3 regions of the Paenibacillus sp. 1-8 genome follow, and region 1 is predicted to be linked to each of the others. Evidence: riboswitches for the same ligand, from Rfam matches in the RefSeq annotation. Region 1 holds a riboswitch; each other region holds the start of a gene.
The links. Region 1 has a riboswitch for cyclic di-AMP ahead of AC0WRU_RS12855 (3D domain-containing protein). Riboswitches for the same ligand answer to the same signal wherever they lie in the genome.
Positions count from the first base shown of each region.

Region 2: another riboswitch for cyclic di-AMP. It lies ahead of AC0WRU_RS19760 (TrkH family potassium uptake protein); the one in region 1 lies ahead of AC0WRU_RS12855 (3D domain-containing protein).
Region 3: another riboswitch for cyclic di-AMP. It lies ahead of AC0WRU_RS00545 (C40 family peptidase); the one in region 1 lies ahead of AC0WRU_RS12855 (3D domain-containing protein).

Region 1 is NZ_CM149995.1:2,832,143-2,834,410, reverse strand. It holds gene AC0WRU_RS12860 (amino acid ABC transporter ATP-binding protein) at 1-638, shown strand, start outside; cyclic di-AMP (ydaO/yuaA leader) riboswitch at 884-1,057, shown strand; gene AC0WRU_RS12855 (3D domain-containing protein) at 1,065-1,733, shown strand; gene AC0WRU_RS12850 (polysaccharide deacetylase family protein) at 1,892-2,268, opposite strand, start outside.
Region 2 is NZ_CM149995.1:4,294,294-4,296,561, reverse strand. It holds gene AC0WRU_RS19765 (CPBP family intramembrane glutamic endopeptidase) at 1-140, opposite strand, end outside; cyclic di-AMP (ydaO/yuaA leader) riboswitch at 404-553, shown strand; gene AC0WRU_RS19760 (TrkH family potassium uptake protein) at 867-2,207, shown strand; gene AC0WRU_RS19755 (potassium channel family protein) at 2,226-2,268, shown strand, end outside.
Region 3 is NZ_CM149995.1:137,842-140,109, reverse strand. It holds gene AC0WRU_RS00555 (M1 family metallopeptidase) at 1-71, shown strand, start outside; gene AC0WRU_RS00550 (hypothetical protein) at 83-910, shown strand; cyclic di-AMP (ydaO/yuaA leader) riboswitch at 1,197-1,334, shown strand; gene AC0WRU_RS00545 (C40 family peptidase) at 1,340-1,840, shown strand; gene AC0WRU_RS00540 (GNAT family N-acetyltransferase) at 2,144-2,268, shown strand, end outside.

The DNA of each region.
Region 1 (2,268 bases):
TTGTCGTCGTCATTGGACCGAGTGGCTCGGGAAAAAGTACATTTTTGCGTTGTATGAATCTGCTGGAGCAGCCGACTGACGGGGAGATTCTGTTTGAGGGTGAGTCGATTACGGCTCGTGGTCACAACATTAATGCGACTCGTGAGAAAATGGGGATGGTGTTCCAGCATTTCAATCTGTTCCCGCACAAAACGGTGCTGCAAAATCTGACGCTTGCGCCGACTCAGGTTAGAGGCCAGGCAGCAAAGGAAGCGGAGAAAATTGCGTTGGGGCTGCTGCGCACCGTTGGACTTGAAGACAAAAAAGACACCTATCCAAACCAGTTGTCCGGTGGACAGAAACAGCGGATTGCAATTGCACGTGCCTTGGCGATGCAGCCGCATGTGATGCTATTCGATGAGCCGACCTCCGCCTTGGACCCTGAAATGGTCGGAGAGGTGCTGGACGTGATGAAGAAGCTGGCTGAGGGTGGCATGACGATGGTCATCGTAACGCATGAGATGGGCTTTGCCCGCGAGGTAGGTGACCGGATTATCTTTATGGATAACGGTCAAATTGTGGAGCAAGGTACACCGGAGCAGGTTTTTGGTACTCCAAGCCATGATCGTACTCGGGATTTTCTTGCCAAGGTTTTATAAGAAATGAGCTTTTAAAGCTATGAAGCAAGCCCTCCACGACGGAAGTTTGACGGGAGGGCTTATTCTTTTTTTTGTCATATCCTTTCAGATTTTTATTACCTTTTTCGATTTTTTGATGACAAAATTGTAACGGATATAGTATGATGTTCAAGGTTCCCAACAATTTCATGCAGATTAGGTTACAAAATTGTGATACTATGCAATGAGCCAAAACTTACCGGGGCAGCAAACAGCCAGACAGACGCTGAATGCGGGACCCAAAACCATGGGAAGTGCGGGGGACGTAACAACGGCAGTCACTTCTGATCCGTCTTCATACGAAGGGATGGAAGGTGCCTAGGGGTGAATTGCATTAAGCATAGGGCTTCTCCTGAGTCCGAATCCGACAGCTAACTTCGCAGGCATATTAGAGGAGGTACATATCTTTTGAAACATCTGAAACGTATTGGAAAAACAATGAAATTTGCAGTGCTGGCCGCAGCTATCGCAGGATTGGCACAGACAGCAGGGGTAGCTGACGCCGCTTCGCTTCATACCGCCAGGGAAGGTGATACCTTCTTTTTGCTTGCTCAGCGTTACGGGGTATCTGTAGAGGATCTGCAAAAGGAGAACCCGGATGTTGCTGCCAGCAATATATATGCAGGAGTACAAATTAAGGTTCCGGATGAGAACAAGGTAAAGGTCTCTTCGGATTCGAAGCCTCAGCTTTTGTCCGAGAAAGAGCCAGCAGGTGACGGTCAACAGGTTGAAGCATGGGGCAAAACATTTAGCTACAGCAAAGTAGTTGACGTGAAGGCCACAGCGTATTCCGCAGCAGCCTGTGAAAATGGAAAATGGGGAGCGGTGGACTATTTCGGAAATCCGCTTAAGCTCGGTACGATTGCTGTAGATCCAAGCGTAATTCCTTTAGGTACGAAAGTACTGGTTACAGGCTATTCCCATCCAGGGCTGCCGGATCAATCTTTTGTAGCGGTAGCACGCGATAAGGGCAGCGCCATTACAGGGAAACGGATTGATATTTTCATTCCGGGTAGCCCATCTTTTGTGAATGACTTTGGTTTTCAAAATGTGAAGCTGTACGTCATTGATAAATAGACTGTATAAGCCAATGAATTATATTTACATAATATATATTATGTAAACCAATATCAAATAACTTAATCGCCGATCCTAATTCATATGGGCTTTGTCGAATAAAAAAGGGCTGTCTTGACGAGCAGAATGCATCTGCTGGTAAGACAGCCCTTTTACTATTATTTCCGCTCCGAGGTGTGAAGTAGCCGTGGAACCGTGACAAATTTGTAGCCCTTGGCTTTCAGCGACTGAATGAGACCCGGCAGGGATTGAACTGTGCCTTTCAGGTTGGAGCTTTGACCTCCACCTGCGTGCATTAAAATGATGGAGCCTGGTCCGGTAGCAGGAATTACATTACGCTGAATTTGTGTTTTACTCAGTCCCTTCCAATCGAGGGAGTCTACGTTCCAATTTACAATCATGTAGCCGTGACGACGCGCCCACTGGATCTGAGGCTCCGTTATTTCACCATAGGGCGGGCGAATCAGCTTGGGTCGAAAGCCGACGGTGGCCTCCAAAATATGTTCTGTTTTCTTAATCTGGTTGCGAAAGCGCT
Region 2 (2,268 bases), 1.5 Mb from region 1:
ATCAGTGCCTCCGGATTCGGATTACTAAACGAGGGAATAAGCAATTGAAAGACAAAAAAGCAAATCAGGCCAATCCCGCCCAGCAAGCCTAATCTTTTAAAGTTGGCCGTGAGCACGACCGGTTTCCCGATAGGATTCATGAGTTTCCTCCTTAATCTGTAAATAAGAACATCCATTAAAGATATCATACTGCACAGGTTCCCGCCAACAGACCTAGGATATTCATGAAAATGGAGTGAAAGCACTTTAAAGTTTCAATAAAATAAGATAAGCTGCGATTAAAGGTGGCCTATTCTCAAATTACCGCTAATTTAACGTTATTTCGACGAAATCGGTTTTGTGCTCTGTATACAGAAAGATTATAATCTGTTGAGACAATGCATATGAAATATATAGGTAACGATATACATTTGAGCCGAATTTCCATAGGAAAACGGGGGAACCATGTTACTGGGGTGAATTTCGCAGCCGGTCCCGGACCGGAAGTGTGAATAGGGCATACTGTGAAGCCCGAATCCGTCAGCTAACCTCGTAGGCTGTGAGCAGGAACCAAGTCAGGCACTCGGATTTCCGGTGTCTTTTTTTGTGCGAATAAAAGTTGGATAATTAAAACGTTGCTGAGTTAAGTCCGCTTCGCGCTCCATTTGATCTTCCGATCGCTGTTGTCTCTGAATTTTATTGGATTAGATAAACCCTGATAAGGTTAAAATTCAGAGACAAAGGCGAGCGCTACCGCTTCCATTTTAACCATTAAAAGGGCTTATAAAATCAGAAAAAAATCCGGGGGTAACAGCAATCGGAAGAACAATCTGCACCCGGAGCGTCTCCATGCTCATAATTCACCAAGTAGGAGCAGTGATAAATAGATGAATCCCAATGCAAGATGGCTTCGGCTTTCTCCACCGCAGATATTCGTTGTGGGCTTTGCCATTATCATTCTTATAGGCAGCTTGTTGTTAATGCTGCCGATTTCCAATACAACAGGAAAGCCGCTTGCATTTATAGACGCTTTGTTTACAGCCGCCTCCGCAACCTGTGTAACAGGTCTTGTTGTTAAGGATACTGGCACCTTTTTTACCACTTTTGGTCAAGTTGTCATCGTTGCGCTGATCCAGATTGGTGGGCTCGGCTTTATGACGATGGCTACCTTGATTGCACTGGTGTTCAAGCGTCGTATTTCCTTGCGGGAGCGTCTCATTTTGCAGGAAGCGATGAATCAGACTTCTGTAGAGGGAATTGTCGGGTTAATCCGTAAGGTATTACTGTACTCACTGGTTATTGAAGGCGTATGCGCTACGATATTCTCGGTTCGCTGGTCCTTTGATATGCCCGTAGGCAGGGCGATTTATTTTGGAATCTGGCATGCCATCTCCATGTTTAACAATGCAGGCTTTGATCTATTTGGTCACTTTCGCAGCCTGACAGGTTATGTATATGATCCGATTGTTAATTTTACGGCTATGTTTCTGATTATTTCGGGTGGTATCGGCTTTGTGGTTATGTCCGACCTGGTGGAATACCGCAAGCGAAAGAGACTGTCCTTGCATACCAAGGTGGTACTCAGCATGACGGCTGCTCTGATTGTAGTCGGCACGCTTGTCATCTTTGTATTCGAGTTTACCAATCCGAAGACACTGGGCTCGCTGGATTGGGGTGGAAAGCTGCTGGGATCTTTATTCCAATCCGTAACGCCCCGCACCGCAGGTGCCAATACGCTGGACATTGCAGGCTTGCGACAGGCTACGCAGTTTTTTATCATAATACTCATGTTTATTGGGGCTTCCCCTGGCTCCACTGGAGGCGGGATTAAGACCACAACATTCGCCCTGCTCATTGGAGCGGTGATTTCGATGCTGCGGGGCAGGGAGGATATTGTACTGTTCAGGTACAGACTTGCGCAGGGACGAGTTTACAAGGCTTTGACCATTACACTGCTGGGACTGCTGTTTGTCATTGGGGTGACGATGATTTTGTCGGCAACCGAGGATCATCATTTTCTGATGATATTGTTCGAGACGGTGTCTGCATTTGGTACGGTGGGATTGTCCATGGGGCTAACATCTGATTTGACGGTTATAGGCAAGCTGGTCATTACCCTGACGATGTTTGCCGGCAGATTGGGTCCGCTCACACTGGCTTATGCACTGACTCCGAAAAAGGGTAAGGAATTATATCGTCATCCGGAAGGCAAAATGATTATAGGATAAGGGAGTTTTCGAGTAGATATGAAAACGCAGCAGTTTGTGGTTATTGGTTTGGGACGCTTTG
Region 3 (2,268 bases), 2.7 Mb from region 1:
AAACCCAGACCCGTTGGAGTATAAGTGTAACCAAGCTGCTGGAGACACTGCTTGGAAGTCTGTCATGGTGAGGTGTCTATAGATGCGTACTGTTATAAAAGAAGGCTGGGCGCTTGTGCGCATACAATTTTATATTGTCATCATTCTGTTTCTGTATCGACTGCTATGGGGCGTTTTTCTCTATCGACTGGTACAATCCGCCGTTACTCCCCTGCTGCTGCGCTACCCCGATCAGGGTCAAAATGAACTGGGACAGACGTTGTTTTGGATGGAGAGCCAGATTGCCCTGACGGACAACCGAGAGGTTCATATGTATCTGTGGATACTACTGGGGGCAACGGTGCTGCGTACACTGATTACCCCCTTCATCCGGGCGGGAATATACCAAAGTCTGCATACCCATGCGACCGAGCCGCAAAGTCTGTCTTTTTTCCGTGGAATGAAACGTCATGGCTTGTCATCGCTGATCTATTACGTCATCGAGCTTGGACTCCTGCTGCTCCCTGCTTTCTGGGTGGTGCCAAAGCTCTACCCTATCGTAGCAGGGACGCTGCAATCTCCCACCTATCTCCTGCATGTTCTGCCCTATGCCATCGGTTGGATTGCTTATGGCTGGTTCATCCGCCAGTGCATCCTGTACATGCAGCTAGGCACCGTAGGTGGTCACGCCATACTATCGTCGCTGCTTGCCTTCTTTCGCCAAATCCTCCCGGCTATCGGTATTTCGCTTCTGCTCGGTGCAGGTGTACTGCTCGTCCTTGGTCTATTCGGCACGATGGCGATGATTTGGACTGGCATGCTGGCACTCATTCTCCAGCAAACGTATCATTTTGTTACCAGTCTGGTCAGGCTATGGCACATCAGTTCACAGTACCGACTATGGCATACCGATATCTCCGGCAGAGGTTGAACCTTCACTCCGTTCCTCCCGAGCAATTTCTGGCTGTCCAAAGACAACTATCCATCTCCATTCATATCCAGGCAAACGGCACATAACTGAATACTCTTAACAAAATCCGTTCCCGCGATAAAGGGAGCGGATTTTTTTTGTAACTTTTTGCGATGAAACATTTGCCAAAGCCAGCCGACTTTGTTACAATAATCGCAGTGAACTGATAGTAACAACTTTGTAATCTTTATTGTAACCTTTACCTTCAAAACATCGTTATCGTGAATACTGCTCTCCAAGGTGCACATCTTAAGTTAAGCCTAATTCCTGGCACCTGGGAAGCGGGGGAACCAGTTTGGGTGAATTGATCTCGCAACAGAGTGGTCATAGGGGAACCTTCTACCGAATCCTTAAGCTAACCTCGCAGGCATTGGAAGGGGTATATTTTTTTTGAAGAAGAAGCTAACGATCGCAGCCATGAGTCTCGCCATTGCCTTTACATCTTTTACATTCGGTGGAGGAAGTGCATTTGCAGACTCTAAGATGGACCAGGTCATCCAAGATGCCAAAGGAACGAACTACAGAAACGGAGGCACTACACTCGACGGGTTCGATTGCTCCGGCTTCACAATGTATGTATATCAAAAACTGGGAATTAATCTGCCCCATCAATCCGGATCACAATTCAAAATGGGATCTTCCGTATCCCGCGATGAAATGAGACCTGGTGACCTGGTATTCTTCAACACCACAGGAAGAGGCATTTCCCATGTAGGTATCTTCGTAGGTGAAGGGAAATTTGCCCACTCCTCAACTTCACGTGGTGTAATTGTTAGCTCACTGAACGAAAACTATTACGCTAACCGCTATGTTGGTGCAAAAAGAATTATGAGCACAGACGCTTACCACGCCGTAGCTTCTGAAGTTCCTGATGACGACAACGTAGAATAACTAACGACAGCAAGCTAACCCTGAGCCGCAATTTGATTCTGGACGGAATCGAATTGCGGTTTTTTATGTCCACAACATCAGAAACGTTATCGTTACTGACGAACTGGCACCTCAAAAGGTTTCAGTTTCTGTGAACATCGTCGGTCTTACCGTCACGGCTGGGGGAGCATATGAACAGTAAAGCCTTCTTATTGAATGTATACCCGACTTGGGTATGAAATAAACACGCTTGCCAATCCCCAACAACTTGTCTACAATCTGTTGTTAATGGTTTAAGTACTTGTAAAAGGAGGATGGGAAGACATGCCGGCCTCAATATCTAACTACCGGATCGTACCGATGGACGAGCAGCAGGCGGCTGCGATATGTGAGTGGCGCTATGATCCACCCTACAACATATACGGCTGGCTACCTTGGGAACAAATGAA